2 linked regions of the Thermogutta terrifontis genome follow. The protein of the gene in region 1 interacts with the protein of each later gene in a pairwise test. Links are inferred from orthologs where the notes say so. Each region holds a gene or a part of one and is shown on either strand. Other genes may lie near its edges.

Evidence for each region.
Region 2: the proteins of nth (region 1) and aceE interact in binary tests that used the Escherichia coli proteins (3 or more experiments, as listed by UniProt). The link is inferred for Thermogutta terrifontis from one-to-one orthologs.

Annotation. Positions count from the first base shown.
Region 1 is NZ_CP018477.1:3,834,515-3,849,632, forward strand. The notes cover bases 4,836-7,568. They hold nth (endonuclease III), read right to left. Parts: upstream 6,700-7,568; coding sequence 5,971-6,699; downstream 4,836-5,970. Other genes in these bases: THTE_RS14275 (ArnT family glycosyltransferase), read right to left, coding at 4,836-5,229; dcd (dCTP deaminase), read right to left, coding at 5,273-5,851; THTE_RS14290 (DUF309 domain-containing protein), read left to right, coding at 6,988-7,437. Outside these bases: THTE_RS14255 (ABC transporter ATP-binding protein), read right to left, coding at 1-873; THTE_RS14260 (hypothetical protein), read right to left, coding at 866-1,804; THTE_RS14265 (SDR family oxidoreductase), read left to right, coding at 2,507-3,241; THTE_RS14270 (DNA gyrase inhibitor YacG), read left to right, coding at 3,308-3,502; more of THTE_RS14275, read right to left, coding at 3,556-4,835; THTE_RS14295 (hypothetical protein), read left to right, coding at 8,208-8,423; THTE_RS14300 (hypothetical protein), read right to left, coding at 8,595-8,894; THTE_RS14305 (tetratricopeptide repeat protein), read right to left, coding at 9,141-13,511; dnaB (replicative DNA helicase), read right to left, coding at 13,765-15,118. UniProt on the Escherichia coli protein: DNA repair enzyme that has both DNA N-glycosylase activity and AP-lyase activity. The DNA N-glycosylase activity releases various damaged pyrimidines from DNA by cleaving the N-glycosidic bond, leaving an AP (apurinic/apyrimidinic) site.
Region 2 is NZ_CP018477.1:3,153,652-3,169,314, forward strand. What follows is about bases 3,989-7,266. They hold aceE (pyruvate dehydrogenase (acetyl-transferring), homodimeric type), read left to right. Parts: upstream 3,989-4,321; coding sequence 4,322-7,066; downstream 7,067-7,266. Other genes in these bases: THTE_RS11775 (PfkB family carbohydrate kinase), read left to right, coding at 3,989-4,066; THTE_RS11785 (PIN/TRAM domain-containing protein), read right to left, coding at 7,108-7,266. In the rest of the region: glucose-1-phosphate thymidylyltransferase RfbA, read left to right, coding at 1-432; SsrA-binding protein SmpB, read left to right, coding at 575-1,069; THTE_RS11770 (aldose 1-epimerase family protein), read right to left, coding at 1,208-2,371; more of THTE_RS11775, read left to right, coding at 3,164-3,988; more of THTE_RS11785, read right to left, coding at 7,267-8,172; THTE_RS11790 (DUF1501 domain-containing protein), read left to right, coding at 9,225-10,553; THTE_RS11795 (PPC domain-containing protein), read left to right, coding at 10,734-13,139; THTE_RS11800 (DUF1549 and DUF1553 domain-containing protein), read left to right, coding at 13,170-15,644. UniProt on the Escherichia coli protein: Component of the pyruvate dehydrogenase (PDH) complex, that catalyzes the overall conversion of pyruvate to acetyl-CoA and CO(2).

The sequences.
Region 1 (15,118 bases):
AAACTCCCGAGTCACTTCGCATGCGGAATAGTCGCTCTCCTTTTGCGAGGACGTGCCCCGCTCGCGGTTGCCGATCAACGAGGATGTCATACCGACATCACCCACAGACGTTCCGATCGCCGGCGAGGAAAAAGAATTGGTTTCCTGCCGCTCCTCGGCCGTGAGCTGGAGAAATATCTCTTCCAGCGAAGCGTGATCGCTAGCCCGGGCTGATCGCAACTCCTCCACGGTTCCCACAAAAATCAGTTTGCCGTGATGTATGATTCCGATGCGATCGGCAATTTCTTCGGCGATGCTCAATGTGTGGGTGGACATGAACACAGCCGTGCCCGCCGCCGCTCGTTCGCGGAGCAGATCTTTCACCAGTTTGGTACTTCGCGGATCGAGCCCCACTGTGGGTTCGTCCAGAACGATCACTTTGGGATCATGGAGGACGGCGGCCGCAAACACGACTCTTTGCCGCATACCATGGGAATAAGTCTCGGTAAGTTCGTCGAGAAAATCACCAATTTCAAAACGCGCCACTTCGCGCTCAATTCGGGCGGCTAGTTCGCGACGGGATAATCCGCGGAGCTGCCCTACAAACTCAAGGAATTCTCGGCCGGTCAGTTTGTCGTACAGGTAGGGCTGGTCCGGCACGTAACCGATGCATTGGGCCGCCAGTCGATCGCGCCCGGTTGCGTCGTATCCGCATACCGAGACCCGTCCCTCGGTGGGCCGGAGAAGTCCCACCAGCATGCGGATGGTCGTGGTTTTGCCCGCGCCATTCGGCCCTAGAAAGGCAAACACTTCGCCCGGGGGAATATGGAGATCAAGTTGAGAGACAGCGAGTTTTTCGCCGTACCGCTTACTGACATTCCAGAAGTCAATCATGTGATCTGCCTTCCTCCGCAGGTTGTGCTTTCTCCAGTCGCTGGGCCAGAGTTTTGGCCTGAGCGTCACTCAGTCGGACGAGAACGAGGTAACCATCGCCCACCTTCGCTTCTTGTCGAAGGACCCTTCCGGAGGGCTCCACCCACAACCGGCCCCGCGGTGAAGAATGAGCACTCACAGTCTGGGCAGGGTCATTACGATAAACCACCACCCAGCAGGGACGGCGGCTGCCTTCCCACAAGATCATGTCGCGCCCCTCCACCTTGGCGTGGATGACATCGATGGGGTTTCCCGAAACAGCCTGATGAGGCAACGGAACGGGGCTGTAAATCTCAACCGTCCACTGCTGCCCTTCCCGTAAACCCGGTAGGCTTGCCTGGGGTGAGAACGAATCGGTGAGGATCGCGTCATTCCGAAAGGGGAGTTCTGTGGAATACATGAAGCTGCCACTTTGCAGCACCAGTTGAATCTGGCCTTTATCCACCGTACCACGAACAATCGCCAGCGATTCGGATACCCCCGGAGTTCGCAAGCGTGTCTGGAACGAGGAGAGTCTTTTGAGGGGGTCGAAGAAAAGGGTGGTCTCTACCTCTAAGCGCATCTTGAGGCCGGTGTCCGGCCCCCCCAATGCCTGCCACACGACCGGGAAAATCTCATGAACGGGTAATTCCCGGAATCGCACGAGATGACGCAGTTCGGTCACCTGTTCGTCAGAAACGGTCGTCTTGCTGACGGCCCAGCCGATTTCCCGCTCTCTCCAGAGAATCTTCCATCCCACCAGGCGATCCTGCTGATAGGCGTCGACGATCTCCTGCGACTTGGGTGGCGACCCCAGGAGAAAAGTCGGGAGGATCTTATCACGGATAAGCCAGCCCATGGTGGCCAGCCAGAAGCCGACCACCATGACTGCGTACCACCGACTGAAAATCATAAGCGCCAACGCTCCCGCAGAATAAGTTTTACCGGCTTACCATCCCTCTATGATTTTACCAGTGCAGAATGGCAAAGCATACGCGAGAACCCCGTCAACCCCCCGGAGTATACGGCGCGTCACTCAGGCAAGATGCTGAGCCATCCCCATTTTGGCAAGGAACCATGCTATGCCCCGGGCAAACTGTTGTAGGGGCAATTCATGAATTGCCCGCACCAGTGGCGTGGCTCGGGTGGAACCGGCCTTCCACTCCCTCGCATGATTCACGTGCAACCGGGACGCTCAATCCGCGTGGAACCCGGGTCTATTGGAAGGACACCTTCCACGCCGTGCGGTAAACCTCGGAGGGGCACGCCTGTCGTGCCCGATGAGGAGGGATGGGCATTCGATCGGTGGTGATCGGACCTGACAAGCAGGTCCCTCCGGACCGTCGAATTGGCGCGAACCGGCGTGGACGTCCGCGCCCTCATCGCCAAAGGAAAAGGTGGAATGTCTTACGGGAACATGGTGAAGCCACCGAAAACTGCCAGGCATGCTCCGGTAGTCCTTGGAGCAAGAAACTGCCCGTACTGTTCAGAATTCAGACGGCTCCGAATTGGCGCGGGGGTTGATCTCGGCGTAAATGGGAAATAGGAAAGCTGACGCGACGGCAGCAGGGCATGACAGCGACGTTGGTGAGTTCTATTGACGAAGAGCGATCTCATGGCAAACAACATCGATCCGGTGGCCGTGGTAACAGGTGGTGGAAGCGGAATTGGGCTGGCGGTGGCGGAATCGCTCGCCGGGGAGGGCTTTCGAGTAGCGATCTTGGGCCGTAATCCTGCTCGGTTGGAAAGTGCCGTCAAGAATTCCCGGTACGCGGATCGCCTTCGGGCATTTCCGTGCGACGTGGTGGATCGACAAAGGGTCAACACGACGTTTTCCGCCATCCGCGAGCAACTGGGCGTTCCCAAGGTTTTGGTCAATTCAGCGGGGATCAACGTCGCCAATCGCAGTATGGCGGTCCTTTCCCCGGACGATTGGGATCGCATTCTCGCCGTTCATGCAACCGGGACATTTAACTGCATGCAGGCCGTTCTGCCGATGATGCGCGAGCAGCGCGACGGCCTGATCATCAATATTTCGTCTATCGCCGGAAAGCGGGCCCTGGAACTGGCTGGCCCGGCGTATTGTGCGGGAAAATTTGCGATGACGGCCCTGGGCATGGCCGCGGGACTGGAGGAACGCCACAACGGCATTCGGATCACGAATATCTATCCGGGCGAAGTGAACACGCCCATTTTGGAGCAGCGCCCAACCCCTGTTCCCGAGGAGCAGCGCCGTCGCATGTTGCAGCCTGAAGATGTGGCCCAGGTGGTTCTCACCATTGTTCGTCTTCCGCCGCGTGCCCATGTTTGGGAGGTGGTCCTGACCCCGCTGTACCAGGCCTATGCCTAGTTGGGGCTGTTTCGTGAAACAAAACAAAGCGGATGGACTTTCTGAACCGGTTCGCACTGAAACACGATGGCTAAGTTAAGGTGCCCCATTTGCGGCAAACAATTCGATCCGGAGACCACGGACGCGATGCCGTTTTGCAGCCGCCGCTGCAAACTCATCGACCTTCGCCGCTGGCTCGATGAGGAGTACGGATTGCCGATGCCACGCGATGCTGACGAAGACGAGGAAGATGAGTGGAAGGTGCCGGAGGACGAGGAATAGGTCAAGCGTTGAGGTCTCTGGTCGTCCGTTTCCGACATCCGCGCCGCCATGGTTTAAGGCGAGTTCTCGCTGGCGGACGCCGGAAGTTGAATGAGTCTGGCCAGCCAAACGCCCTGGCAAGAAAACTCGCTGACGACCGGCTGTTGCCGAATTTCCTCGGGAATTTGATCAAGGTCTGCTCGGCGATGGTACATAACCATCCACCTGGCGTTTTTGGGAGGTGTTTTTGCGCCCGCTGGCCATCCTACTACCACCATTTCTTTCTCCGCCAGGGCAGGCGAGCCAAGCAAGATGCCGGCCGCCTGATAGGGGGCCAAACTCGGCCCAAAGACCAGCGTCTCTCCTTTATTGGCACGTTGAGCGGCAGCTGCCAATAGGGGTTCTGTGAGCGCATCGCCCCAGTAATTCACTTCGAATCCCAGCCGCTCGGCGCCGGCCAGTCCACCCACCAGCAGATTGTAGTAGCTCAACCAAGCTGGTCTGAACGCCACCACACCGACCGCCTGGAGCGCAAACAAACTGCCCAGCACGAAGTGCGGGCCGTAACGGAAACAGTGCCATGTCATCCGCGATATCCATTCCCAGATCAATTGGGTGCCCCTCCCCACAAGCAATGACCACATGGAATACACCGGAAGAAACAGTCGAACGCCATCGTACACGGGCACCCTGGGTGCTGTGAAAATCGCCAGGAAGAACACGATCGTGCCCAAAAAAAGGAAATCCGCGGCATCCATCTGGGGAACAAATGTTGAAACCCTGCCTTGAGGCGAGCGAGGCAACCAGTTTGAGAAGATGGCGATGCTACCCGCGATGAGCAAACCAACCGGCACTGTGACGAGAAACATGACCCAGGCGTAATGTCTGGGAACAAGGGTATCGTCCCATACGCGGCCGAGGTAGAAAACGTGGATGGGGGTTCGCTGCGTGCTTGTTGAGAGGTACAGCCTGAGGTGCTCGAATGTGTCAAACCAAAGCCACGGCCAGCCGATGTAGAAGATCAAAAGCCCGCTGGCCAGCCAGCAAAAGGCGGGAACAACCCCTTTTGAACGTCGTTGCCAGACAATCCAGACCAGAATGGGTAGTCCGCACAGCAATCCGTGAAAACGTGTCAGCAGGGCCAGTCCCCACACGGAACCCGCCAGCGCGAATGCCCACCACCGCCCGCTTCGCTCTGCCACAACCACAGCCAGGACCGCAGCCGTGCACATCAGTACCGTGATGGCGTCAAGCGCGGCGAGATGGGAGTGTCCAAACAATCGAGGCATGAAAACGAGAGAACAACCCGCCGCAAGCCCCCCAATAAGCCCATACCGATGGACGCCCGCCCAACATATGAGAAACACCAACACTCCGAAACACACAGCGGTGCCGAACCGGGCCGGGGTGATGGCCAGTTGGGAGAGCTCCTGGGGGGCTGGATCAAACAGCCAGTGGAACCATCCAAGGATCCAGTTTCCCAGAGGTGGATGGACCGGTGGGCCCTCCGGCGACCAGGCGAAGGTTTCTTTGACACACTCCCGGGTAAAAAACCGTGATCCATGACGCAGCAGCGAGGCCACCAGCCGCTTGCCGTAACCCACGTGATAAAGTTCATCGCAGGTGACGCCTGGTCCTCCTCGTTCTATCGCCACATCATGGATCGTCAGTGCGGTGATGCCGATAGCCACCGCCAGTGCGGCAGCCAGCCTGGCGTACGGCGGAACAGGAGAAGAGGGCTCAGACATAAACGACCTGCGCCTGCGAAAAATTCAATTGCCCAGGAGCCCGTCAACCGTGAATCTCTTCGATGCCAAACGGCAAATTGGATCGCGGCTTGTTGCACAAATCGGGATTTAATTCTTTGAACAGGAGGCTCGGCTGAATGTCTTGATTGTCCTGGTACTTGTCGCTCTTGTACTCCTCGTACTCGCCCTTAATCTCATGATAAAAGATTTGACAGATCGGAACGCCGGGATATATGCGAACCGGCTGAATCGCGAACATTTCAAGGGTCCAGTAACCACGAAAACCCACGTCCCCAAAACCAGCAGTCACGTGGACGAAAAGCCCCAGACGGCCGACTGAGGAGCGGCCTTCAATCATCGGCACGTAGCCATATGTTTCGGTTCGCTCCACCGTCCGACCGAGATAAAGCTGGTGGGGGGTCAACACGAGACCTTCTTCCGGGATGATAAGCCGTCGCACGCGATTGGGTTTTCGCATGTCGAGGACCACTTCCTCGTAGATCATCAGCTCGTTGTGGAGGGTCAAATCGTAACTGTTGGAGTTCAACCTCGCGGGATTAAACGGTTCGATGATGATCTTCTTACCCAGTTGTGCCAGAATCTCTTTTCCAGAAAGGATCATGGTCTCTCCTCAGTCAGTCTGCGCTCCACAATAAACTGCCTTGTTTTGTTCAGCAACCTGGGCAGCGAATCAAACAGGTCCGCACAGCCCATGCAAACGCAAACGCAGAACACTGATTTTCAGCTCTCGCGACGACTTCGGGAAGTAGCCCGCTTCCCTCTCTTGGACTCAGACGAGCTGTCGGTCTTCCCCGGACTCTTCGTGTTTCCTTCCACCCCGATTTTTGGGCAAAAACTGTTCATGGGACATTCGCTGCAGCGGGGCTTTTTCGCGGTGCAATATTTCCGACCATGCTTGATCATCCGATGACCGAAAGGGATCCACTGATCCTGGGGAACGAGCCGCATGAGGTCCTGTTCAATCTTCTCCGGGTCTTTCTCAGTGGTGAGGCCCAACCGCTGACTGATGCGTGCGACGTGGGTGTCCACAACCACTCCCGAAGGGATTCCATAAGCGGTTCCCAGGACGACGTTGGCTGTTTTTCTTCCCACGCCGGGGAGCGTGACCAGATCGTCCATCGAGGGAGGAACCTTCCCGCCATATTTTTCATCCAGAATTCGGCAGCATTCCTGAATATTTCGGGCCTTGTTCCGATAAAAACCGGTACTCTGAATGTCCTTTTCCAATTCAGTCAATGGCACGGTCGCGTAGTCCCGGGCGGTGCGATACTTTCTGAAGAGGTCTTTTGTCACCTGATTGACGCGTTCATCCGTGCACTGGGCGGAAAGTATTGTCGCCACCAAAAGCTCCAAGGGATTGGTAAAATTGAGCGAGCAGGATGCGTCAGGAAACTCTTTCTCGAGTACTTCCAGGACTCGCCGAATGCGTTGCGTGGGACCAGCAGCCATTGCTATCCAGGATCTCCTTGGTGTGGACACCGTAATTCTGGGAGCACTCCCGACCCAGTGCCTTGGGTGTGCAAGAAAGCCCTCGCTGAATTTTGACATTGTCCCCTGGAGTTTACCGTTGTCAAGCGAGTTTGGGCGCGAAATTCGCTTCTCGTGCTGCCTGAGAGCAGTCAGACGGTAACCAGGACGCCTGTTATTCTCGGGCAGCGGCAAGACGCGGTCAGGAGTCGACAAAACGGTCAGGTGGTGGTTGGGACCCCTGTGGACCAGTCTGAAGGGCAATGACACATGGATCATCAAGCCCTCTTCTTGATGGGAGTGAAGCTTTTCAACGCAGGAGAGTTTTTCGAGGCCCACGAAGTTTGGGAGGAAGTTTGGAGGGAAAGCGAGGAGCCGGATCGGTCTTTTTATCAGGGATTGATTCAGTTTGCGGTGGCCCTCGCGCACCTGGAACGGGGGAACCAGGTGGGATTTGAGCGCCTGGTTCAGCGGGCAGAAGAGCACTTGGCGGGATTTCCAGCCTCATTTGGGGGCATTCGCCTGGGCGAGCTGCGACGGCAGGTTGCGGAGCTGGTTCAATGGGTGGCAGACCTAAAACCCGGCCATCAGCCATATCCGAGGGGGGATTCTTGCCATACGCTTAGGGAAAACGAAACTTCCCTTGCTAACATGTCGATTCTCGCGTTGATTTCCGGGGTGAAAATAACGCTTGACGGTGAGGCCACACCTCAAAGCTGATCGGGTCGGCATTTCTAAGCTTGATCGTCTTATAACACGTAATAAGCATAATGTGTGAATCTTTGGTTGGAATTGTGCTCATCCGTGGTATGTCTTCTTGTGTGCAGTAAGACCCCGCATCACATACGGCCGGGAGCTGCTTGAGGTGCGTCCGCGGCACTCGGAAAGGATCACTGGGATTGCCTTGGTTACCGACGGGCTTTCCGGGAATTCTCAGATCGGCCGTTCCCTGAACCGGGGCTTGCAAAGGTTATCGGTTTTGGAGATACTGAAAAGCGTGAGGTCGAAAAGACCGGCGCTCAGGTTATTGACAAATCCCGCCGATACTTCATACAATGAGGCTTAGACTGGGCGGGGAGGGAGTACGGTCTACGCCCTAGTTGGGCCCGCTTTGCCTGTGATCGGCTGGGGTCGCTCAATCGGGCTTGCCAAGGCGGCACGTTTCGAAATTGTCCTACCGTAGTTATCCGCCTTGTCTGTAGTTCCGTCGGTGCAAGTCAACTCCGCACAGGCGAACATTGCTTGCGTTCAGAGACTCGGCAGGCAGACCGTTTTGTCCAGCTAAGGTCTGCTCTACCGATGTCGATCACACGGTAGTAAAGCCTGCTGAGAAAGTCCCCACTGGGGGACCACTGCCAAAAGTTGGCAGGGCAACTGTGTTTTGGGGCGATGGCGAACCATTTCGTCGCCAAGAATATTGTGGTCGGTAGTGTTGGTGTCAGGTGTCTGTTTGTGGTTCTTGCGAGTGAACCTAGAAAGAGAGGTGTCCCATGCGAAACGTCTTCGATGCCATTAGCGAATTCGGTCACGATGAGGATTTCGATCCTGTTCCCACTGAAGAGTTTGTTCCCACCGATGCTCCTGCGGGTTCTCGGGCTAAATTGGAAGTGCTGGCGGAGCGTGTCCGGAAAGGCCTTCCGCTTTGGCATCCATTGGATCGAAGTGACTACAGCGGCCTGACCGGCGCTGTCGAGCCGCGCGACTGAGGCTTGTTTTTCGCGAACCGCCCGAGAGCCCGCCGAGTTCTCCTCTGTCCCTGGTGTCGTTCTTCGAACCGACCGGACAGACGTTGCTCGGCGGGTTTGTCTTTTCTTGGCAGGTTAAACAGGTCGGAAAGGTTAGATTGGAAATGGCGAAGACGCCGCTCCCGCGGAAAGCTAGGGGAGAGATGGCGGTTCCACCGGTGCGCGGGCTACGAGATACCGCTCTCCTGCCGCGTTGTAAAAAAGTACATCCTGCCTCTCCAGGTCCCAAATGGCCATAACTTTCATGAGCCGGGGACCCTGCACACAAAAAAGGGCTGCACAAGGAGCCCCCTTGCGAAAGAAGTAGCTCTCCTGCATCGGAAAAATCCCCGGCTCCAGTTGATTGGTTTCACAGAGGGTCTGATACACAAATTGCCGAACTTGTTCAGGAATGTCCGGCACATGCTGGAGAGGTTGACGCGGTGCAATCATGGGATGCTCATCTGGATGCTGCTGGGCAGGCTTGTGCAGGAAGCTCGGCTCCGGTGCCAAAAGGTTGGAAGCCAGGATATGTCACTTATCGACCATCCTGCCGAACCATCTTTCGCCCAACCGGGATGAGACGCTCTGCGGGAGTTACGGGAAATAAATGAACAATTCCCGTCGCGCAAATTCGACCAACCAGGAAAAACCAGGTTGGTCAGCGGGTAGGCGGTTATGTCCTGACGGGGCGATTCCTCACGAGGCGGCCACCAGCGGTCCGAGCTTTCGGGCCAGTTCGTCAAAATGGGATCGTTCCAGGGGATGGAGAGATTCTTTTTTCAGTCCCAATTTGACACCTGCCTGAAAAGCCTCAGCCGCCTCTTTGTTTTTCCCAAGTTGGGCCAGTGCTTGGGCGGCGTGGAAATAAAGAATTCCTGAAGGCTGGTCGTCCAGCGCTTCCTGAAGGATGGCGGTTGCCTGTTGCGGTTTGCCCTGCGCCATCAAAACCATGGCATAAGTATCGAGAAGATTGGCACCTGGGCCCGCTATGTTGATGGCTGTTTTGATGAGCTTTTCAGCCTCGTCGACGCTTGCCTTGCGAAGCGCCAAAATGGCGGCAAGGTTATTGAGGGCGATGATGTTTTTGGGATCTCGTTTGAGGACTTCGCGATATGCTTGTTCGCTTTCCGGAATGCGCTCCTGCAATCCATAAAAGTCGCCGAGAAGCAAAAGAAGAGATAGCGGTCGGTCGTGTTTTTGAAGGGCAGCGAGAACAATCCTTTCCACGCGGTCAGCAGCCGTCCGGTCTTGGTACACACGCCCCATGATGACCGTGGTGGCCACCCGCACGAGCGCCAAGTCGGCACTCTCCCAATTTTTTTCCAGCAGATCGAGCGACTCAGCCAGGCGGTCATGGCGGGCGAGGAAGGCAGCCAAAAGTACCGCTGCCTCGGGGTTCTTGTCCACGAACCGACGATAGATCGCTTCTGCAGTGGCGACGAAGCGCTTGGCCTCGTCGGGCTTGCCGATACGGGCGAGATAACCTGCGAGATATTCTGCCGTATCTCCTGCCAAAGCCCAACGAATCTGCTGGAGCCGTTCTTCCTCAGAAAGGGTTTGGGAATTGGCTTCCCCGGACGGCGTGCCGGTTGCAACCGTTTTTTCGCTATGCTGTTGGGAAGATGACGCATCAGACAGTTGTCCCGGCGACTTTTCGTCTGTCTGGTTGGCAAAGTCTTCGAGTAACTTGAGTGCCTCGTCGGAGCGGCCCTGCATCGTCCATAATCGAGCGCGGAGCGCCACCACGTTCATGTCGTCCGGGACCAGTTTTTCGAGCTGGCCAAGCCAGATCTCGGCCTCCGATGTTTGCGACTGATCAAGGAGGAATGTAACGTAGCGACGGACATACCGGGGTTCGTTGCCGTGTGACGCCAGGAGTGTCCGCATATGTCGGGCAGCGTTGGAGATGTCTCCGTCGGCCATGTAGAGCTGGGCCAAAATAAATCGATCTTCGGGCGTCGCGGCACTGTACTCGTTGACGACTTTTTCCAGAAGTTGGCGACCCTCGATTCGCTTTTTACGCTGTGGGTGAGCACTTAACAGAAGGGCCTCCGCACGAAGGTCCTGAATCGAGGGCTGCTGACCAGCCGTCCGGTTCTGCCGAATAAGTTCCAGTCCTTTTTGAAGGTTCTCGTATCCTCCCTGCGCTGCAAGCAGGAGAGCCATGCTCCGCCGTCCCCAGACGACGTCCGTTTCGGGAGCCTGAACCTGTCCACTTGTGATTCTTTCCAACTGGGCGCGGGCCGAGTCAGCACGGCCGGTCCGCAGGTAGAATTCCGCCACCTGCCGAATGATTGCGGGGTTGTCGGGTGCGATGGCGAGCGCCTCCTGGTACTGCTTTTCCGCCTCGTCGATCTGGCCGAGCACTTCGAAGACCTGGGCCATCACAAGCGGCGCGATCCCGCCTTCAATTCTCTGCCGTGCTTCATCGACAGTCTGCTTGGCTTTGATTTGATCGCCGATCCTTGCGTAGAACTGTACCAGTGCCACCCATGCATCAGTGGATTGGGGTGCCAGCTCGACCCCTTTGCGAAATTCTTTTTCAGCTTCCGCAAGAGCCGCGTCTGCCTCAGCGGTGCGCCCTTCTGCTCGATAACGCAGCCCCAGGACAGCCTGTACTGTGGCGTACCAGACGTGATCACGGTAATCCTGGGAGGTTGACGCTGCCCGTCTTGCCAGCTCGAGCGCCCGCTCGTAATCTTCCAATCGCAGAGAGACCGTGGAGGCCAGGCGTTCCAGATCCGACGAGAAGGGTGCCTGCTGCTCTTCCAGGGTGCGGATGATCTTATCGGCCTCCAGGAAACGCTGCTCCCCATAAAGTAACTGCACAAGTCGCCGCGCCGTCACAATGCTGCGATCCCCCAAGCTGATGGCTCGGCTGTAGGCATTGATGGCAGCGGTGGTATCTCCGAGCAGATCGTAGATTTGTCCCTGAAGGGCGGGTACCCGCATCCAGTTCGGCCGGAGCACGCTCGCCCTTGCCAGATGGTCCAGGGCCTGTCGGAGTTGATCGCGGTTTTCACCTTTGGACTCGAGAAACAGCCGAACGGCTTCACCGTAATGCCAGATAGGCCCGCGTCCTTCGATCCGCGCGATCTCGTCGAGAACGGGCTTCAAACTGGCCACATCCTGGGCCCGAATGGCCAAGTCGAAAAGGAGCAACCGCACTTTCAGATTGTTCGGCGCCAGACGGCTCAGTTCATCGCACCACTGTCGGGCGGCATCAAAATCAGAGAACTGGATTGAATAGCCCACCAGAACGCTCAAGACTCGCTGGCGATCTTGGTCGGGGAGCTTCTCGGCAGCCCTGGCGATGTCGCGAAATACTTTTTTGGCTTGTTCTTCGCCGGCGCGGGCAGCAAGCCGAGCCCGGGTGACCAGAATGTCGGCCGATTCTCCGAACTTTGCGGTTAGCTCCTGAAGCAGTTTTTCGGCTTCTGTGAACTGCCCTCGATGCTGGTCCAGTGCCACTCTGGCTAGCCCAACTTCCACGCGGTCCGGATTATCTTTTTGAGCCTGTTGAAGAATTTTTTCGGCTTCCTGGGGTTGATTGTCGGCAACAGCGATTTCCGCTCGCAGCACAGCAGCCTGGGCCCGAACTTGCGGATCTTTTTCCAGCACGCTTAGAAGTTGGGTGACCTCTTGCCAGTTTCGCTGAGTCCGGGGTTGGCCCAAATTCTTCAGGATAAGCAGCCGGCAAAGGTCAAGTACAACAGCCGACGTCGCTTTCCCCATCGTCACCAGAGCGCGATAATCTTCAATCGCGTCGTCCACGCGCCCCAATTCGAGAAACGCCGCCGCCCGCCCCAGCCGGGCCTGTGGCCAAAGGGGGTCTTGGGTGGCAGCTTTTGAGTACGACGCCAGACTCTGGTCCATGTTGCCCATCTGGGCATAACACAGCCCCAGGTAAAAATCCACTTGTTTAAGCAGGTCGGGCACATTGGTCAGGTCCGGCCGGATGACTTCCAATTTGCGCGCGGCCTCAAACCATTGACCGCGGGCCAGAAGCAATCGGGCTCTCAACCATTCCAGCCGCGAGAGCGGGTACCGAGTTTGACTCAGCTCTTCGATGGCTTTTTCGGCGTTTTTTTCATCTCCCTGATTGAGACTCATCTCGGCCAGGTTGGCCAAGACCGCTGCCTTGTCGCTCACTTTGGTCAATGCATTCTGAAGAGTGGCCAGGCCCTCATTCGGCTGTCCCTGCGCTGCCTGAATTGCGGCGAGCAACGTGTAACCGTCCGCTCGCTGGGGATCCAACGCGATGGCTTTCTCCGCCCAAGCGCGAGCAAGATCGAGCTGCTCGAGCCGCCGAGCGCAGTCCGCGCCAAGAATAAGAAAATCCACATCATCGCTCTTCTTGGCCAAAATTTCCTTGGTATATTGCAGAGCCTGATCGTATCGATCGGACTGGTAGTAGTAAACGGCCGCTGTTCGCAGCGCTTCCTCATTCTTTACCGCGGCCAGCATCTTGCTGATCCACTCGTCGGCCTTCTGCGGATCCTTGAGCTCGGGATCATAACGATAGATTCCCGCGAGTTGGGCATAAGCCTCCGCCAGCTCCGGTCGTAAACTGATGGCTTTGTCAAGAGTTCGCACCGCTTCTCTCGATTGGCCGAGGCCACGCTGGCACCGGGCGAGCTTCGTTAATAACTCGGCATCATCGGGATTCACTTTAAGCAGATATTGGTTGAGATGTTCCTCCGCATCGCGAAAACGTCCTATGTTGAGAAGCACATCCACGAGCATCCTGCGGGCTTCGGTACGCTCCGGGTCCTGCCGCAAAACCGTTTCCAACCGAAAATAGGCAGGCCCGTATGCGCGAAGCTCAATAAGCAGTTCCGCGAATTGCTGCTGAGCATCCAGGTCCTGTGGCACGAGTTCCGTGTACCACTGGAAGTTTTTCGCCGCGACGTCACGGCGACCCTCTTTCAAGGCGGCTTGTGCCCGTTCAAGAAAGACCCGGGCATTTCTTCGCAGTTGGTAACCGTGCAGGAAATACGTGCCCGTTCCCAGCAGAATGACCACTGCAACGAGAATGACGACGAAGCGCTTGTTGATCTTTCTCATGCGATGGAGGCCCCATCAAACCTTCGCAGCTTTACCTACCTGGCATATGACGATCGATTGCACCACCGCACCCAATCCGCCCGGCTTATTTTGACCCGATCTGTGGCATGGCAGGCGCCATACGTGTATTCCCGGCGGCAATGCAGTCTTCGTCCATTATAGCTTGCCGGGACATCGCAAGCATCTTGTAACCGTCCGCTGCGTTCCTGAGCGCCGCGGCTTACCAGGTGGGTCTCGCACCCTTCAAAATCCCCTAAAATGGGGCATCCTCCGCAAAGTCGCCGTAGGCAACTTCGCTATACTCAGCAGGGGCTGCATTTTCGAATCGCGTGAATTCCTCACGCCAGACAAGTTTCACATCCCCGACCGGACCATTACGCTGCTTGGCCACAATCACCTCAGCCAACCCGCACAATCCCCGAGCTTGGGCTTCCTCTCGGGTGTGGTAATACTCTTCGCGATGGACAAACATCACCACGTCGGCGTCCTGCTCGATGGCGCCCGACTCGCGAAGATGACTCAATCGGGGCCGGTTGTCTTTGACAACTTCCGTCTGACGATTGAGCTGGGCGAGGCACAAAATAGGAATTTTCAGTTCCCGGGCGAGAGTTTTGAGACGCCGCGTGATTTTTGCCACCTGTTCCTGACGGGGATCCTTGGGGTTATCTGGCTCGATCAATTGCAAATAGTCGATGACAATGAGTCGCAAGCCCTCGCGTCGTTTGAGGCGTCTGGCTACCGCAGCGATTTCGGTTACCGTACGGCTTGGCGAGTCATCGATGAGCAACTTTCCGCGGCTCAGTTCACCGGCGGCTCGGACAAGTTTTTCCCTGTCTTCCGCGGAAAGAAAACCACTGCGAAACTTATGCCCGTTTATTTTTCCCCGCGAGCAAAGCATTCGCTGAATCAATTCCAAGCGAGACATTTCCAGGCTGACGAAAAGCGTTGTCAAGCCCGCGTCCACCGACACATGCTCCGCAATATTCGTGGCGAGGGCTGTTTTCCCCATACTTGGCCGGGCAGCCAGAATGATGAGCTCGGAATCGTGCAGGCCCCCGGTCAGTTTGTCGAGATCGGTGAAGCCCGTCGGCACCCCGGTAGCCTCACCCTGCATGCGCCGGTCGATCATTTGAAACGCCTCAAAGAGCACGTCGCTCACCGGCACGACATCCCCTGTGGATCGGCGGTCACGAACTGCCAGGATCCGCTCTTCGGCACGATTGAGGATTTCCCGCGGCTCGAGACTCAAATCGAATGCGTCACGCACGATGTCCGTACCGGCTTGAATCAATGCTCGCAGAAACGCGTGGTTGCGCACTATTTCTGCGTAGTAGACAGCATGGCTAGCCACCGCTACGGACTGGGCAATTTCTGCGAGATATGGGGCCCCGCCAACTGTTTCGAATTCCCCGTGCCGCCGCAACTCTTCGACCAGGAGCATCAGGTCGATTGTGCGGTTCGCCGCGTGCATCTCGAGGAGCCGAGCATAAATCCGCCGATGGGCGTCCACATAAAAGTCTTCTGGCACGAGCACTGTGGCCACATCGTCCAGCGTCCGCGGGTCAAGCAAGACGCTCCCCAGCACAGCCCTTTCCGCCTCAACACTA
Region 2 (15,663 bases), 680 kb from region 1 along the record:
GACGAGCAGGGCCGACCTGTTCGAATCGTAGAGAAGCCCAAAGATCCCCGGTCGAACTACGCGGTCACCGGTTTGTACTTTTATGACAATGACGTTGTGGAAATTGCGGCCCACCTTAAGCCCAGCGCCCGCGGGGAGTTGGAGATCACCGACGTCAACCAAATCTATCTGGAGCGCGGACGCCTCCACGTGGAGATTCTCGGTCGCGGTTTTGCCTGGCTCGACACCGGAACGCACGAATCGCTCCTGGAGGCGTCCAACTTCGTGGAGACCATCGAGCATCGTCAAGGCCTGAAAATCGCTTGCCTTGAAGAAGTGGCCTACCGCAAGGGGTTCATCGACGCCACCCAACTCGAACGGCTCGCTCGTCGCTACAATAACAGTTACGGGCAGTATCTGCTCGATCTGTTGAAATACCCTGGACTGAAATGACGCGGCGCCAGATGGAGGCGTGATCGGCCAGTTCGGGCAGATGTCGCCCGCGCCCTGGTCAGAGCCGAGCGGCACAACGTCAGTGCCAAGTTGGTAGATTGCAGGCCACAGCGAAGGGCTTCCTGTTGTTCCGGAAGAGATCATGGCGAAGGGCAATAAACCAAGCGACTCAGAACACAACAACGAACGCGTCGTGACCCAAAATCGGCGCGCCAAGCGGGACTACGAAATCCTCGATACTCTCGAGTGTGGTATCGCCCTTTTGGGCAGCGAGGTGAAAAGTCTGCGCAACGGGAAAGTTTCCATCGAGGAAGCCTTTGCACGGGTCAAAGACGGTGAAGTGTGGCTTTACAACTGTGACATTCCGGAATACCCGCAGGCCAATCGTTTTAACCACGACCCCAAGCGTCCGCGAAAGCTCCTCCTTCATCGACGAGAAATCAAACGATTTGCCGGACAGGCGTCGCAAAAAGGGTTCACGCTCATCCCGTTGAAGATTTATTTCAAGCGGGGACTGGCGAAGGTCCTGCTCGGATTGTGCCGAGGGCGCAAGGAGCACGACAAACGAGAAATCATTAAGAAGGAAGAATCACAGCGGGAAATCCGCCGAATCATGCAGCGGTATCAGAACCGTTGACCCTGGGCGGGTTCTCCACGCATTAACTGCTCATCTTTGACGCACTTTGCGAATCACCAAGAGCTTCGGCCGTTGAGCAGCAGTTCCCGCTGAAATATTGCTTGCGGCCACTGCATTTGTCGCGTTGAAGTCCCGCCTTCACGGAGACCACTCCGGCCAGGGTTCTCTCAGGACTTCAGGCGCCGTCGCCCCCTGCAACCGGAGGATCTCGCTCCGCGCGTTCGCGACCGCATCAGAGCTGCAAAGAGCCGACACGCTAACCGTGAAACTCCGCGCTTCAGCAGGCTGAAGGGTGATGACGCGGCCTTTAGCCTTTTCGAAGGAGCGGCGGTTGGGAAAATTGACGGCGGGCTCCAAACCCGTCACGTATCCATCACAGGTGGGCTGCTCGTTCTTCCACAACGTGAAATAGGGCAACTCCTGAACATTGAATCCCACGCGAACACCCCGAGTGCCCGTCTCGTTGTGCAAAACTGCCTGCGTAAAACCTTTGCCATCGCCGAGTGGCTGGATGAAATAGACCGTTTCGGGCTTGCCGGGTGTTTCCGCACCGTAGCTGTCCCAGCGATCGATCTCCGGGGCCGCCACGGCATCGCGGGGGGCCATTCGCTTGATCGGCAGGATGACGCGCGATCCCGGCTCAAGGAGCGGCCGACCAAAGTTGATGTGGTAGAGAAGCTCCATCTCGCCAGGCACGGCGGCCAGATTGGTGACTGTGTCGGTAACGGAAAACTCGCAGGAATTGGGCAGGGTACTGATGATTGTGGAAAGTTTAAGTTTGTTGAAGAAGAGGCGGCTTTCCAAGACTTCTCCGCAGATTGAAAGCTCCCCGGTTTCGTCATCCGCCACGATTTCTACCCGGGAAGCCGGCAGATTCGCAATCTTGCCGTGAAGCGGATAGCGCAAAATGCCACGCTCGTCAAATTCTGGGGCTCCGTTGCTCTCCAAACCGCAGCGCACGAAGAGTTCGTCGAAGCCATCCAGCCAGCCCAGGCCGCTTGGTTCCCAGAGATTGACCCAGCGGGGATGGACCGGGCCGCGGATCGGTGCCTTCCAGCCCAGCTCCAGATCGCCGCACCATGCTCGCCAAATCCCCATTCCGCGAGTGGGGAGCACCACCAAGCGCAGACGCCCGTTGTTGAGTTCGATGACCTCCACACCTTCAGAACGGCCACCGTGCAACGTCCGCTTGCTGATCGTGACCCCTTCCGGAATGGCAGGGGCGATATCGTGCGTGAGTGTCAACTGTTCCACCCAAATACCGCGGCTCACATCGGTGATGACCCATTTTTGTTTCGCCATGGCCGATCCGTCTCCGTGTTGTGGTTTTGATCATTAACTGATCACCAGGGATTTGGGCTGGAAGTCTGCGCGGATTTTGTAACCCACAACTCCTGGATCCCTCTCCTAAAGCACCATCACTGTGGCGTTAGTTTACCTGCTGAAAAGTGCCGAGGAAAGCATGGTCTTAGCCATCTGCAGAAGGCTACCAGATGCCACGGGCACAATGTGGTGTAGGGGTAATTCATGAATTGCCCCTACCATTCTAACCGGCAACTGAACCGAAAAGTTGAAATCCGCTCGATCAAGGAGCATGATCGCAAGGTTGCAATGCAGACGTGACGAGCCCGTCCCTCCGAAAAATGCTTCGGAGGGGCACGCTTGTCGTGCCCGCGGAAGGGCAATGCATGATCCAACGCTGCAAGGCTGTCGTGACGAGATCGTCGCTCCGAAAGGGAACCTGACCATCAGTTCCCCCTGGGTTGAATTTCGCTTCCACGCGAACCCCTGTGAACGTCGTCGGGGCCGGAAGAAAAATGGGGATGAGTCGGAAACGTGGCGGTTGAAGTTCCGACTTCCTCAAACGCAGTCCCAAGTGGGGCCGGAGAGCGCGATTTGGCCTGACACGTGTAACCCTGTTTGCTTGGCCAGGATCGCACGATCGCCGGAGGGCTATCCCGGCCCTTTTTTGTTGTGCTGGGCAGAGGCCGCAAAAGTCGGTATCCTTAGAAAGACGTCCAACGCCCGTTCGAGGCAGTTCGTATCGCGTCGAGGAGAACTGGAGAAGGTACTTGGTAACGGAGAGCAGGGTCCATGCCGCTTGTTGTTGTGGGTTCCGTTGCTTTGGACAGTGTCGAAACGCCCGAAGCCAAACGAGAGAACGTTCTCGGAGGATCAGCGGTCTATTTCTCACTGGCCGCACGCTTTTTCACGCGTGTCCGCCTGGTTGGGGTGGTGGGGGAAGACTGGCCTGCCGAGCACACGAAGCTCCTCGAAGATTCCGGGGTCGATGTGAGCGGTCTGAGCGTGGTGCCGGGGGCAAAGACCTTTCGCTGGCGCGGACGCTATCTCCCTAATATGAATGATCGCGAGACGCTTGAGGTCCAGCTCAATGTGATGGAGCAGTTTGACCCTGTGCTGCCCGAGGAACATCGGCGGTGTCGCTTCCTTTTTCTGGCCAACGGATCGACCCGGATGCAGCTCCGCGTCCTCGAGCAATGCGTGGGGCCCAACCTCACCGTTGCCGACACCATGGATCACTGGATCCGCACGGAGCCCCAGGAGTTGCGGACGCTGCTCCAGCGAATCGACGGATTGGTGCTCAACGATTTCGAAGCCACGCTGCTGGCAGAAGAGCAGAACCTCATCCGTGCCGGTCGAAAAATCCTGGAGATGGGCCCCAACTTTGTCGTCATCAAAAAGGGCGAACATGGGGCCATGTTCTTCAGTCGCCACGAAATGTACGTGTTGCCCGCCTACCCCACGGCCGATGTGATCGATCCCACCGGAGCCGGTGACAGTTTCGCCGGTGGGATGATGGGCTATCTGGCGGAGCAAACTGAATTTTCGCCAGAGGATCTCAAAACGGCCATGGCCTACGGAATCGTGGTGGCCAGCTTTACTGTGGAAGACTTCAGCGTGTATCGGCTTCTCAAGATCCGACGCCAGGACATCGATGCTCGACTCGACGCCTACCGGAAGATGCTGACGTTCTGAACGCCATCGGATGGGGATACGTGCTCTGCTGTCGCAGGGAAGAACTTTAAGTTTTTCCATTGAAAAGACTTGCGATTCGGACCGACAAATCGGAAAACCTGCTTGCAGGTGAGCAGTGCCAGATATAATTGAAAGATTGCGAAAGAGCCATGTCGGCCAGGATGGTGGCCGGCCGGGAGGTCGTTGGCCTTCCGGGCACCGAGAAGAACGGGACTAAGCCATTGACGCGAGGGGTTAATCAAGGAGTCACGCCTGATGTCCGCCCTAGATGTTCGGCAACAGGAAACACAGGAACGCCAGCCGACCAACGGACAATTGCCGGAAGGTGCTATTCCTCAACTGGCCAAGGACATCGATCCCGAAGAAACCCAGGAATGGCTGGACGCGCTGGAGTATGTGATTCGCAAGCACGGGGGCGAACGGGCGGTGTATCTGCTGGAACGCCTGAAAGAAAAAGCCTTCCGCAGCGGCGTGCCGTGGGTCTCTGCCGCCACGACGCCTTACATCAACACGATTCCTCCTGAACAGGAGCCCGAATACCCAGGCGACCGCGCAATCGAGCGGCGAATTAAGAGCATTATCCGCTGGAATGCCATGGCGATGGTCGTGCGGGCAAACCGGGTTAGCTCGGGAATCGGTGGTCACATCTCCACCTTCGCTTCGGCCGCTACGCTGTACGAAGTGGGGTTTAATCACTTTTTCCGCGGCAAGCAGGGGAATCATCCGCCAGATTTTGTGTACTTTCAGGGGCACGCCAGTCCGGGAATTTACGCGCGGGCATTTCTGGAAGGCCGAATCACTGAAAAACAACTGGAAAACTTTCGTCGCGAGCTGGCCGAGGGCGGCGGATTGAGCTCTTATCCTCATCCCTGGTTGATGCCCAATTTCTGGGAATTTCCGACCGTTTCCATGGGACTGGGGCCGATCATGGCGATTTACCAGGCGCGATTCAACCAGTACCTGGCTGACCGGGGGATCCTGCCCGAAGCCCGGGAATCGAAAGTCTGGTGCTTCTTGGGCGACGGCGAATGTGACGAACCGGAAACGTTGGGGGCGATCACCCTGGCGGGCCGGGAACGCCTGGACAACCTCATTTTCGTGGTGAATTGCAATCTGCAACGTCTGGATGGCCCTGTTCGTGGGAACGGTAAAATCATCCAGGAGTTGGAAGGGGCCTTCCGCGGCGCCGGTTGGAACGTGATCAAGGTGATTTGGGGGTCCGATTGGGATCCGCTGCTGGCCAAGGACAAGGACGGGTTGCTTGTCCGTCGCATGAATGAGGTGGTGGATGGCCAGTATCAGAAGTACACGGTCATGCCGGGGAGTTACATCCGCAAGCACTTCTTCGGCGTGGATCCCCGGCTGGAGGCCTTGGTGGCCGATCTGACCGACGAGCAAATTCGCCGCCTCAAACGCGGCGGACACGATCCGGTCAAAGTTTATGCGGCATATAAAGCCGCCGTCGAGCACAAAGGTTCCCCCACGGTCATTCTGGCCAAGACGATCAAGGGTTATGGGCTGGGAGAGGCTGGGGAAGGGCGAAACATCACCCATCAGCAGAAGAAACTGAACGAGGAAGAGCTCCGTCGGTTTCGGGAGCGATTCGACATCCCCATTCCGGATGATAAAGTGGCGGAGGCGCCTTTCTATCGTCCTCCCGAGGACAGCCCTGAGATTCAGTATCTCAAGGCCCGCCGCAAGGCCCTCGGCGGACCCGTGCCGAGTCGTCGTCAGCCGAAAGTCAAGTTGAAGCCACCCAAGTGGGAGGACTTTGCTGAGTTCTTTGCCGGAAGCGAAGGCCGCGAAGTTTCCACCACCATGGCATTTGTGCGGTTGCTTGCCCGTCTGATGCGGGACAAAAACATCGGTCGGTACATCGTTCCTATTGTCCCCGATGAAAGTCGCACCTTCGGAATGGAAGCGCTGTTCCGGCAGTTCGGCATTTACTCCCACGTGGGTCAGCTCTATGAACCTGTGGACTCCGACACGGTGCTGTACTACCGCGAGGCGGTGGATGGGCAAATTCTGGAAGAAGGTATCACGGAAGCCGGGTCGATGGCGTCGTTCATCGCCGCCGGGACGGCACATTCCACACACGGAATCAACATGATTCCGTTTTTCATCTTCTACTCCATGTTCGGGTTCCAGCGAATCGGGGATCTCATTTGGGCCGCCGGCGATATGCGATGCCGGGGCTTTCTGATGGGAGGCACTTCCGGCCGGACGACGCTCGCCGGAGAAGGCCTCCAGCACCAGGATGGCAACAGCCATCTGTATGCCCTGGCTTACCCCACCTGCCAGGCTTACGACCCCTGTTACGCGTACGAAATGGCGGTCATCGTGCTCGATGGCATTCGCCGAATGTACTACGAGGAAGAAGACATCTTCTATTACATCACGCTCATGAACGAAAACTACGAGATGCCGATCCTGCCCATGGGTTCCACGGAAGGAATCTGCAAGGGCATGTACCGGCTCTCCGTGCGTGATTTGGGCCCCGACCGTCCCAGCGTGGACCTCATGGCCAGCGGGGCCATACTGCGAGAGGCCCTTCGGGCACAGGAAATTCTGGATCAAAAATTCGCCGTTTCCAGCCGGGTCTTCAGCGTGACAAGTTGGAAACGTCTCCTGGAAGATGCCCGGGAGGTCGATCGCTACAACCGGCTCCACCCCGAATCCGCCCCTCGGGTCCCCTATGTGCAGCAGGTGCTGGAGGGCTCCCAGGGAACGGTCGTCGCGGCTTCAGACTACGTATCGGCCGTGCCGCTCACTCTTGCCCGATGGATTCCCGGCGATTACGTCGCGCTGGGGACGGACGGCTTTGGTCGGAGCGAAGCCCGCCGAGAACTCCGCCGTTTCTTCGAGGTCGATGCCGAAAATATCGCGCTGGCCGCACTCACGTCCCTGGCGGAACGGGGACTTTATCCGAAAGACCGCCTCGCGTCAGCCATCAGAGAACTGGGGCTGGACCCGGAAAAGCCCGTGCCCTGGAAAGTTTGAGTATTCGCTCAGGTGCTCCAACGGGCACGTGATAAGGCACCTCAAGCCACGCTCGTGTCGCGGGCGTGAGCATTGTTGTGTTCCACGATGCGCTCGAATCGACCGAAGATCATGCGGCCGGCGCTCGTCTGAAGCACGCTGGTCACATTGAGAACCACGGTTTTCCCGACGTATTCCCGACCGTCTTCCACCACCACCATCGTCCCGTCGTCGAGATAGCCGACGCCCTGGTGTTCCTCTTCTCCCGGCTTGACCAGGCGGACCTGGATCTGCTCGCCGGGGAGGAATCGCGGCTTGAGGGCGTTGGCCAGGTCGTTGATATTGATCACCCGAACGCCGTGGACCCGAGCTACCTTGTTGAGGTTGTAGTCGTTCGTGACCAGTCGCCCTTCCAGATGTTTGGCCAGAGTGACCAGCTTGACATCCACGGATTGTCCGGCAAACTCGGGGAGGTCCCGGTCCCAGATGGTGAGTTCCACGTCGGGATTATTGCGGAGACGGTGGAGAATATCGAGCCCCCGTCGCCCCCTTGCCCGCTTGGAGCGATCGGCGCTATCGGCGACGGCCTGCAGTTCATTAATGACGAATCGGGGAATCACCAGTCGGCTGTCGAAGAGATTGGTTTCCACCAGATCGGCAATGCGGCCGTCGATAATGACGCTGGTGTCCAGGATGTACGGTCGGCGTCCCTTGACCTCCTTGGTGAACTCGACGTAGGGGATGATGAATCGGAAATCGTCTTTGGTCTGAAATAGGAAGCTGATGCACACATAACAGAGGACCGCTGCCAGGATCAGCTGCACTACGTTCCGCACCCGCTCCTCGGTTTGGAGGCTTTCGAAGACGGGGGTCAGTGCCAGCCCCGCCACGTAACTGAGGAAAAGCCCCACGATCAAACCGAAGTAAACGGAGCTGATAATCTCCAGCGGTTTGCGCGGGATCAGAATGTCCAGCAGGATAACCGCCCCGCCAATGGCCATGATCCCCAGCACAATCAACCAGGCTGTCCACTGAAGGTCCTGGGGATACAGACCGGCCTTCACAACGATCACCGCCACACCCGCCAGAACAATAAGGAAGGTGAGGCGCAAAAAAGTGAGAACCATGCTGGTGCCCTCTCTGTTACCGAATGTGCAACCTTGAAGCCATACAGAAGGATAGGTTACAGACCCATGAGGATGCCGACGACATATCCCCCGTCCAGGGTAACGCTTTTTTTTTGAGTTCGCCGGCCTCCCCGGGCGTTCGCCCTCGGCTGCCGCCTCCCTGGGCTCGAATGTTCCTTCGTCGATTCTAGCCGAAACGAGAGCCATCATAAAGCCTTTTCGCATCCGGGAAAGCCGGTGGCTCTGGTTTCATCATGGCCAACTCGCTGGATCGCGAAGGTCAGTGAATTTGGGAATGGTTTGGAAAGTTTATTTCCCGCAAGGGGAAATAGCCGTTTGTCGCGGGGAACCCTCCCGCCGTGCCCGGGGAAACCTCGTGGCTCATCCATCCCTGACGACATTGCTATGACGAGTAGCGCCGTCATAGGGCCGAAGGATCGCGCCCGTCCCGCCCGTTCCCAGCCGCAGCACCAACCCGTTAACAGGACCTTCGTTGCCCAAGCAAGGTTCATCATCGGTTAACTGTATTTCGGTTTCAGTTTGCTTAAATTTTGCAACTGGTTCGGGCTGAGAAATTGTCGATCCCAGCCCTTGCTTGGCGGCCGAAGCTGAGTAGAATGAGGCGGCAAATCCAACAGGCAATTATGGATCTATTTCGAGGTCTTTAAGGCTTCCAACCTTCACTAGCCACATCCAAGCATTCAGCACAAGACAATACTCTCCCAACCAGACGAATAAACTCCGGCTTACGCCCGGTTACCAAGAATCCCGCCCTTGCGTTCCGACGATGATTGCCTCGCGGCGCAGAACAGATCTCAGGCACAGCAGGCAAACAGACAGCGGTTTCCTCGCTGTCTTTCACGAGGGAAGTGTTTCAACCCAAGTGTCCACTCGCCATTTCTCGCCGATGGTCTTGGGTGAGAGTTGTGCGAAATCCAGCATTGCGGCGTTTATTTACGAGAAATGTGCCCGATGCCCGTGTCCCGACATTCAAGGATAGGCGGAGGGTTTGAGTTGACAGTTGAGCAGGTCTTATTTGGGGGAGCGAAACGATGGCTCACACCAATTGCCGCGGTAACACATTCTTCCAGGGCAATCGTCGGGAATTTCTCACCGTGGGGGCCCTCGGTTTCCTGGGTCTGACGCTCGGTGACCTCTTGCGTCTGGAGGCTGCCAAAGCACAGGAGGGGAGTGCTTCAGCAGATCCAACGTTCGGCAAAGCCAAGGGGTTGATCCACATCTTTCTTCCTGGCGGAATGGCTCAGCAGGAGTCTTTTGACCCCAAGCCCTATGCCCCCCTGGAATACCGTGGCTCCTTTGGGACTGTGAAAACCAACACGGGAGAATTGTTCTCGGAAAACTTCCCAAAACTCGCCCAGGTGGCTGATAAGTTCACGGTCATCCGCTCCATGAGCCACGGCGAAGCGGCGCATGAGCGCGGCACGCACAACATGTTCACGGGGTATCGACCCAGTCCCGCCGTGACATATCCCAGTCTTGGCAGTATTGTCAGCCATGAGCTGGGGCCACGGGAATCGCTGCCTCCCTATGTGTGCATTCCCAATGAACCTAACCCCTATGCCGGGCCGGGTTATCTCAGTTCGGCGTATGGTCCGTTTTCACTGGGGGCCGATCCGGCGGGAAGAGGTTTTCGGGTTCGCGACCTGAGTCTTCCCCCAGGAGTGGACGAGCAGCGATTTGCACGGCGTCGTACCCTCTTGGAAGCGGTCAACGCCCACTTTGCCTCGCTGGAAAAGGCGGACGCCATTCAGGCGATGGACTCATTTTACTACCGGGCATATGAAATGCTCAGTTCTGCGAAGGCCCGGGAGGCGTTTAATCTGGATGCGGAGTCCCCCCAAATCCGCGAACGGTACGGTTATACCCAGGCTGGGCAGCGGTTTCTGCTGGCACGGCGCTTGATCGCCGCCGGTGTCCGCGTTGTCACAGTCACCTACGGCGGATGGGATTTCCACGAGCAGATCGTGCCGGGCACGAAGCGGCTCGCTCCCGCTCTCGATCAGGCCCTGGCGGCTTTGTTCTCGGACCTTGACGCCTCAGGGCTTCTGGATGAAACCATCGTGATGGTTTCCACAGAATTTGGACGAACTCCCAAAGTCAATGGAACGGCAGGGCGCGATCACTGGCCCAAGGTCTTCAGCATTCTCCTTGCCGGAGGCGGCGTGACCCGCGGCCAGATTTTTGGTAGCTCGGATGCCACGGCGTCCGAACCGGCCAGCGAGCCCATCGGGCCGGAGGACCTTTTTGCCACGATTTACCATCTGCTGGGGGTGGACTACGAGAAGCGCTTGATCGGCCCGGGCAATCGGCCGCTCAACATCGTCCGCGATGGCCGGGTTCGCCGGGGCCTGATTGCCTGATGACCCTGCCCTCCAACGCTCGCGTTGCTGTCTACGAGTTGGGATTACCTCGCCATGAAGCGGAACAATCGCTCATTTGCCTGGGAAAAAACTCTTGCGGGGTCTCGCCCGATCCCGAACGTCCCCCGACGGAGACACGGGAGTTGTCTTGTTAGGAGTAAGAATGGCCCGGGGCCGATCGTGCGTCTGTTCGGGTTTGCCTGGCTGGGAGTTGTGCTGAGCGTGATTTTCTCCGGAGTTGCGTGGGCGGCCGACCCGGTGATCACGCGTGTGAGTCCAATCAGCGCCCAGCAGGGGACGGAGATTGAGTTGACGATTACAGGCTCCCGTCTGGCTGATGCGGCGGAGCTTCTCTTCACGGGTCCTGGCTTGTCGGTGCGGGAAATCACGACAAAGGCGGGCGACCGCCTGGTGGCGAAGGTGGCCGTTGCTCCCGATTGCCCGGTTGGAGAGCACGGCCTCCGCGTGCGTACAGCCACCGGAATTTCAAACCTCATCACTTTCCACGTGGGACTGCTTCCGGAAATCGATGAGCAAGAGCCCAACAACGATTTCCACAATCCCCAGGTTATCCCCCTGAATACAACCGTCCGAGGAGTTGTTGAGAACGAGGATGTGGATTACTTTGCCGTAGAACTCAAGGCCGGGCAGCGACTATCGGTGGAAGTTGAGGGAATGCGACTGGGAAAATCCTTCTTTGATCCCGCGGTGGCCATCCTGGATTCTAAGCGTTTTGTGCTGGCTACTGCGGATGATACGGCTTTCGGTGGTCAGGACGCCGTTTGTGCGGCCGTCGCGCCGGCGGATGGTCGGTACATCGTGCAGGTTCGGGAAAGTGCCTTTGGCGGATCCGGAGATTCTTTCTACCGGCTCCACGTGGGCACGTTTCCACGACCTCTGGCGGCATTTCCACTGGGCGGTGCGGCTGGTCAAACTCTAAAAGTGCGCTGGGTCGGTGACCCGCTCGGTCCTTGGGAGGAGGATCTGACGCTTCCCACCCAGCCTGCAGACCGGTGGCCGATATTGGCCCACCGGGATGGTCAGGCAGCCCCAACACCCAACTGGATGAGGGTGAGTGCGAGCGGTCCCGAAACCGCGGAAGTTGAGCCCAACGACGTTCCGGCACAGGCCACGCCAGCGACTGCGCCAGGGGCGTGCAACGGCGTGCTGGAACGGCCGGATGATCGGGACTTCTTTCGTTTCTCGGCCAAAAAAGGCCAGGCTTATGAGATCCGCCTCCTCGCCCGGCAGTTGCGGACCCCTGTGGACAGCGTCTTGACCGTACATGCGGCGGACGGTCGGCAGCTGGCGGCCAATGATGATGCAGGTAGTCCGGACAGCATCATCCGGTGGACGGCTCCCGACGATGGTGAGTATCTGGTTGGGGTCCGTGATCACCTTAAAGCCGGCGGACCCGAGTATGTTTATCGCCTCGAGGTCACACCCGTTCAACCGAAGTTGCGGCTGAGTCTGCCCGAGCGGCAACAATTCCGTGACATCGTGGCAGCGGTCCCGCGAGGGAATCGCTACGCTTTCCTGGTCTCGGTCGCGCGCGAGGATTTTGACGGCCCAGTGGACCTGCGCTTTGAAGACCTGCCTCCAGGGATCAGTGTGGAAACATTTCCCATTCCGCCAGGTCAGTCAGTCGTGCCCGTCATCCTCACTGCCGCGGCCGAAGCCCCGCTGGAAGGACGGTGGGTCAGTGTCAGAGGTGTTTCCAAGATCGGTGAGCAGGAGATTGTGGGAGAACTGCTGCAGCGGACTTCTCTTGTTCGCGGCCAGAACAATCGCGAGTACTGGAACTTTTATTCACACCGCCTGGCAACGGCGGTGACCGAAGCCGTGCCGTTCCGGGTGACGATTCAACAGCCCAAGGTACCGCTCGTTCAGGGGGGAACGATGGAACTCGTCATCAAAGCGGAACGGGATGCGGGATTCGACGGACCGATCACCGTGGCGATGCTGAACTTATCGCCGGGTGTGTCCGCGCCCACCTCGGTGACGATTGCGCAGGGAGCCCAGGAGGTCCGGATGCCGCTCACCGCCAATGGGCAGGCAGCCCTGGGGACCTGGAAAATCGTAGCCCTTGCGTCCGCCGATCTTGGCGGGACGGTTGAGGTGGCCACGCCTCCCGCCGATCTGACGGTCGCCGCGCCATTTGTGGCGATGACCTTCCCGCAGGTTTCCCTGGATCAGGGACAGTCAGGAAACTGGCAGGCGCAGGTCGAGGTTCGCACCAAGTTTAACGGGAACGCTCAGGTGGAGCTGCTCGGACTTCCTTCCGGCATAAGCTCGGAGCCGCAGACGATCACAGCCGACACCCAGCAGTGCACGTTCCCCCTGCGAACAGAACCTACTGCCCCGGTGGGACTTCACAAATCGCTCGTGGTGAAGGTGACGATCATCCAGGACGGCGAGCCCATCGTCCACCTGTTGTCGGCCGGGGAACTGCGGATCCAGAAACCGCGGCCAGCCCAGGTGGCGCAGGCCGCTCCACCTCCCCCGCCTCCCCAACCGACGGAAAGACCGCTCAGCCGACTGGAGCAACTCCGGCAGCAGCGTCAGAATCAAACGGCCACGCCGTAAACCTTCCTATTTCAGGAGGGCCTTCAAGCCATGAATCGAGTACGGTTGCCTTTTTTCAGGTTTCCTCAGCGTGCGAACCCGTTGACTGGGTTGGCCACTCTTGCTGGTTTGATTGCGTTCTGGGGCGCGATCGCGGTCAGCCGTGCGGCGGACGTCGTCCGCCTGGAGATCTATCCGTCTGACACCCTGCGGCTGGAAACGAAGGACGATCGGCAGTCGTTTGTGGTGGTGGCTGTGACGGCCGACGGTGTTACTCAGGATGTGACAACGCAGGCCAATCTTCGTCTGGAGAACCCAGCCCTCGCCCGCCTGGAAAACGCCACTCTTTATCCACAGGCCAACGGCGAAACACGGTTGGTCGCGGAGTATGCCGGGCAGAGTGCGGGCGTACCCGTGGTGGTCAAAGATGTGGAAAAGGAACGTCCCCTCAGTTTTCGATTGGACGTCATGCCCGTGTTCATGCGAGCGGGTTGCAACACGGGCACCTGTCACGGGGCTGCTCGCGGGAAAGACGGTTTCCGACTGTCGCTCTTTGGGTTTGATCCCGAGGGCGATTATGAACGGCTCATCCACGAAGTGCCGTTCCGCCGGGTCAATCTCGCCGTTCCCGAGGACAGTCTCATCCTGCAAAAAGCCATCGGAGCTGTCCCGCATACGGGCGGCAAACGCTTTGAAAAGGAGAGCGAATTGTACCGCACTCTCTACCGCTGGTTGGAACTCGGGGCCCCGCGTGACAGTGGAGACGTGCCCAGCGTGGAGAAAGTCGAGGTTTTTCCGCCGCAAAGTGTGCTGCAAGGAGAGAACGCGACCCAGCGGCTGGTGGTGCGGGCCCACTACTCGGACGGCACGGATCGAGATGTCACCCACCTGGCCGTTTTCCTCAGCAATAACGACTATGCGGCTCCCGTCGACGAAAACGGGTTGGTCAAAGCGGCCCACCGCGGCGAGGCGTTCATCCTGGCACGCTTTGACACAAAAGTGGTGGGAAGTCAGGTCCTTGTGCTGCCTGCCGATGTGCCGATGGTGGCCACCGATGAACCCGCCAACTACATCGACGAACTGGTCAATGAAAAGCTGCGCAAGCTCCGCATCCAGCCGAGTGCTCTGTGCAGCGATGCCGAATTCCTCCGTCGCGTGACGCTGGATATCATCGGCCAGCTTCCCACCGAGGAAGAGTATACGCGGTTCCTTGCGGACACCCAGCCGGACAAGCGGACACGGTTGGTGGACGAACTCCTCCAGCGCAAGGAATTCGCAGAGCTTTGGGCGATGAAATGGGCAGAAGTTCTGATGGTCCGTTCCAATGTGAACGTGAGCTACAAGTCGGCCTATCTCTACTCCCAATGGCTGACGGAAAAGATCGCTTCCGGAGAACCATTTGACGAGATCGTTCGCGAGTTGCTGGCTTCCGAGGGTGGTACATTCACCAATCCTGCCACGAATTTTTATCAAGTGGAAACGGACACTCTTAAAACTGCCGAGAACGTTGCCCAGGTGTTCATGGGTCGTCGAATTCAGTGTGCGCAATGCCACAATCATCCGTTCGACCGCTGGACGATGGACGATTACTACAGTTTTGCCGCATTTTTTGCCCAGATCGGCCGCAAGAATGGAGAAGACGATCGGGAAACAATCGTCTTTAACCGCGGCAGCGGCGAAGTGCGTCATCCGGTGGACAATCGCGTGATGGCCCCCAAGTTCTTGGGTGGCCCGCAACCCCAAATCAACGGTGGGGATCGTCGCAAGGTCCTCGCCGAGTGGCTCACCTCGCCCGACTGCCCGGACTTTGCCTGTAACGTCGCTAATCGAATCTGGGCGCACTTTTTCGGAGTCGGGATCGTTGATCCGGTGGATGATGTCCGCATGAGCAATCCGCCCAGCAATCCGCAACTGTATGAAACGCTTGGAAAAAAGCTCATCGAATACAAATACGACTTTAAACGTCTGGTGCGGGATATCTGCCTGTCCAAAACCTATCAGCGATCGGCGATTCCGAATGAGAGCAATCGCGAGGACACGCGTAACTTCTCCCACGCCAATGTGCGCCGTTTGCAGGCGGAAATCCTGCTGGATTGTATCTGCCAGGTTACGGAGTCGCCGGAAAAGTTCCGCGGGTTGCCCCTCGGTGCTCGGGCGATTCAGATCGCGGATGGAAGCACGACCAATTACTTTCTCACGACCTTCGGCCGGTCACCCCGAGATACAGTCTGTGCGTGTGACGTGCGTACCGATCCAACACTCTCGCAGGCCCTCCATCTAATCACTGGCAATACGATCGAAAGCAAGATCAAACAGGGTGGCCTCATTGACCGGTGGCTGAATGAAAAGGTATCCCCAGAAGACATCGTGAAGCGGCTGTTCATCCGCACACTGACCCGCGAACCGACCGAACAGGAAATGCAGGCCGTTAGAGAAGCGCTCAAAGACCAGGCTGATCCGCGGCCGGTTTTACACGACGTCTTTTGGGCACTTTTGAACTCCCGGGAGTTCTCCTTCAACCATTGAGCGTCCCCCCGGCGGACGA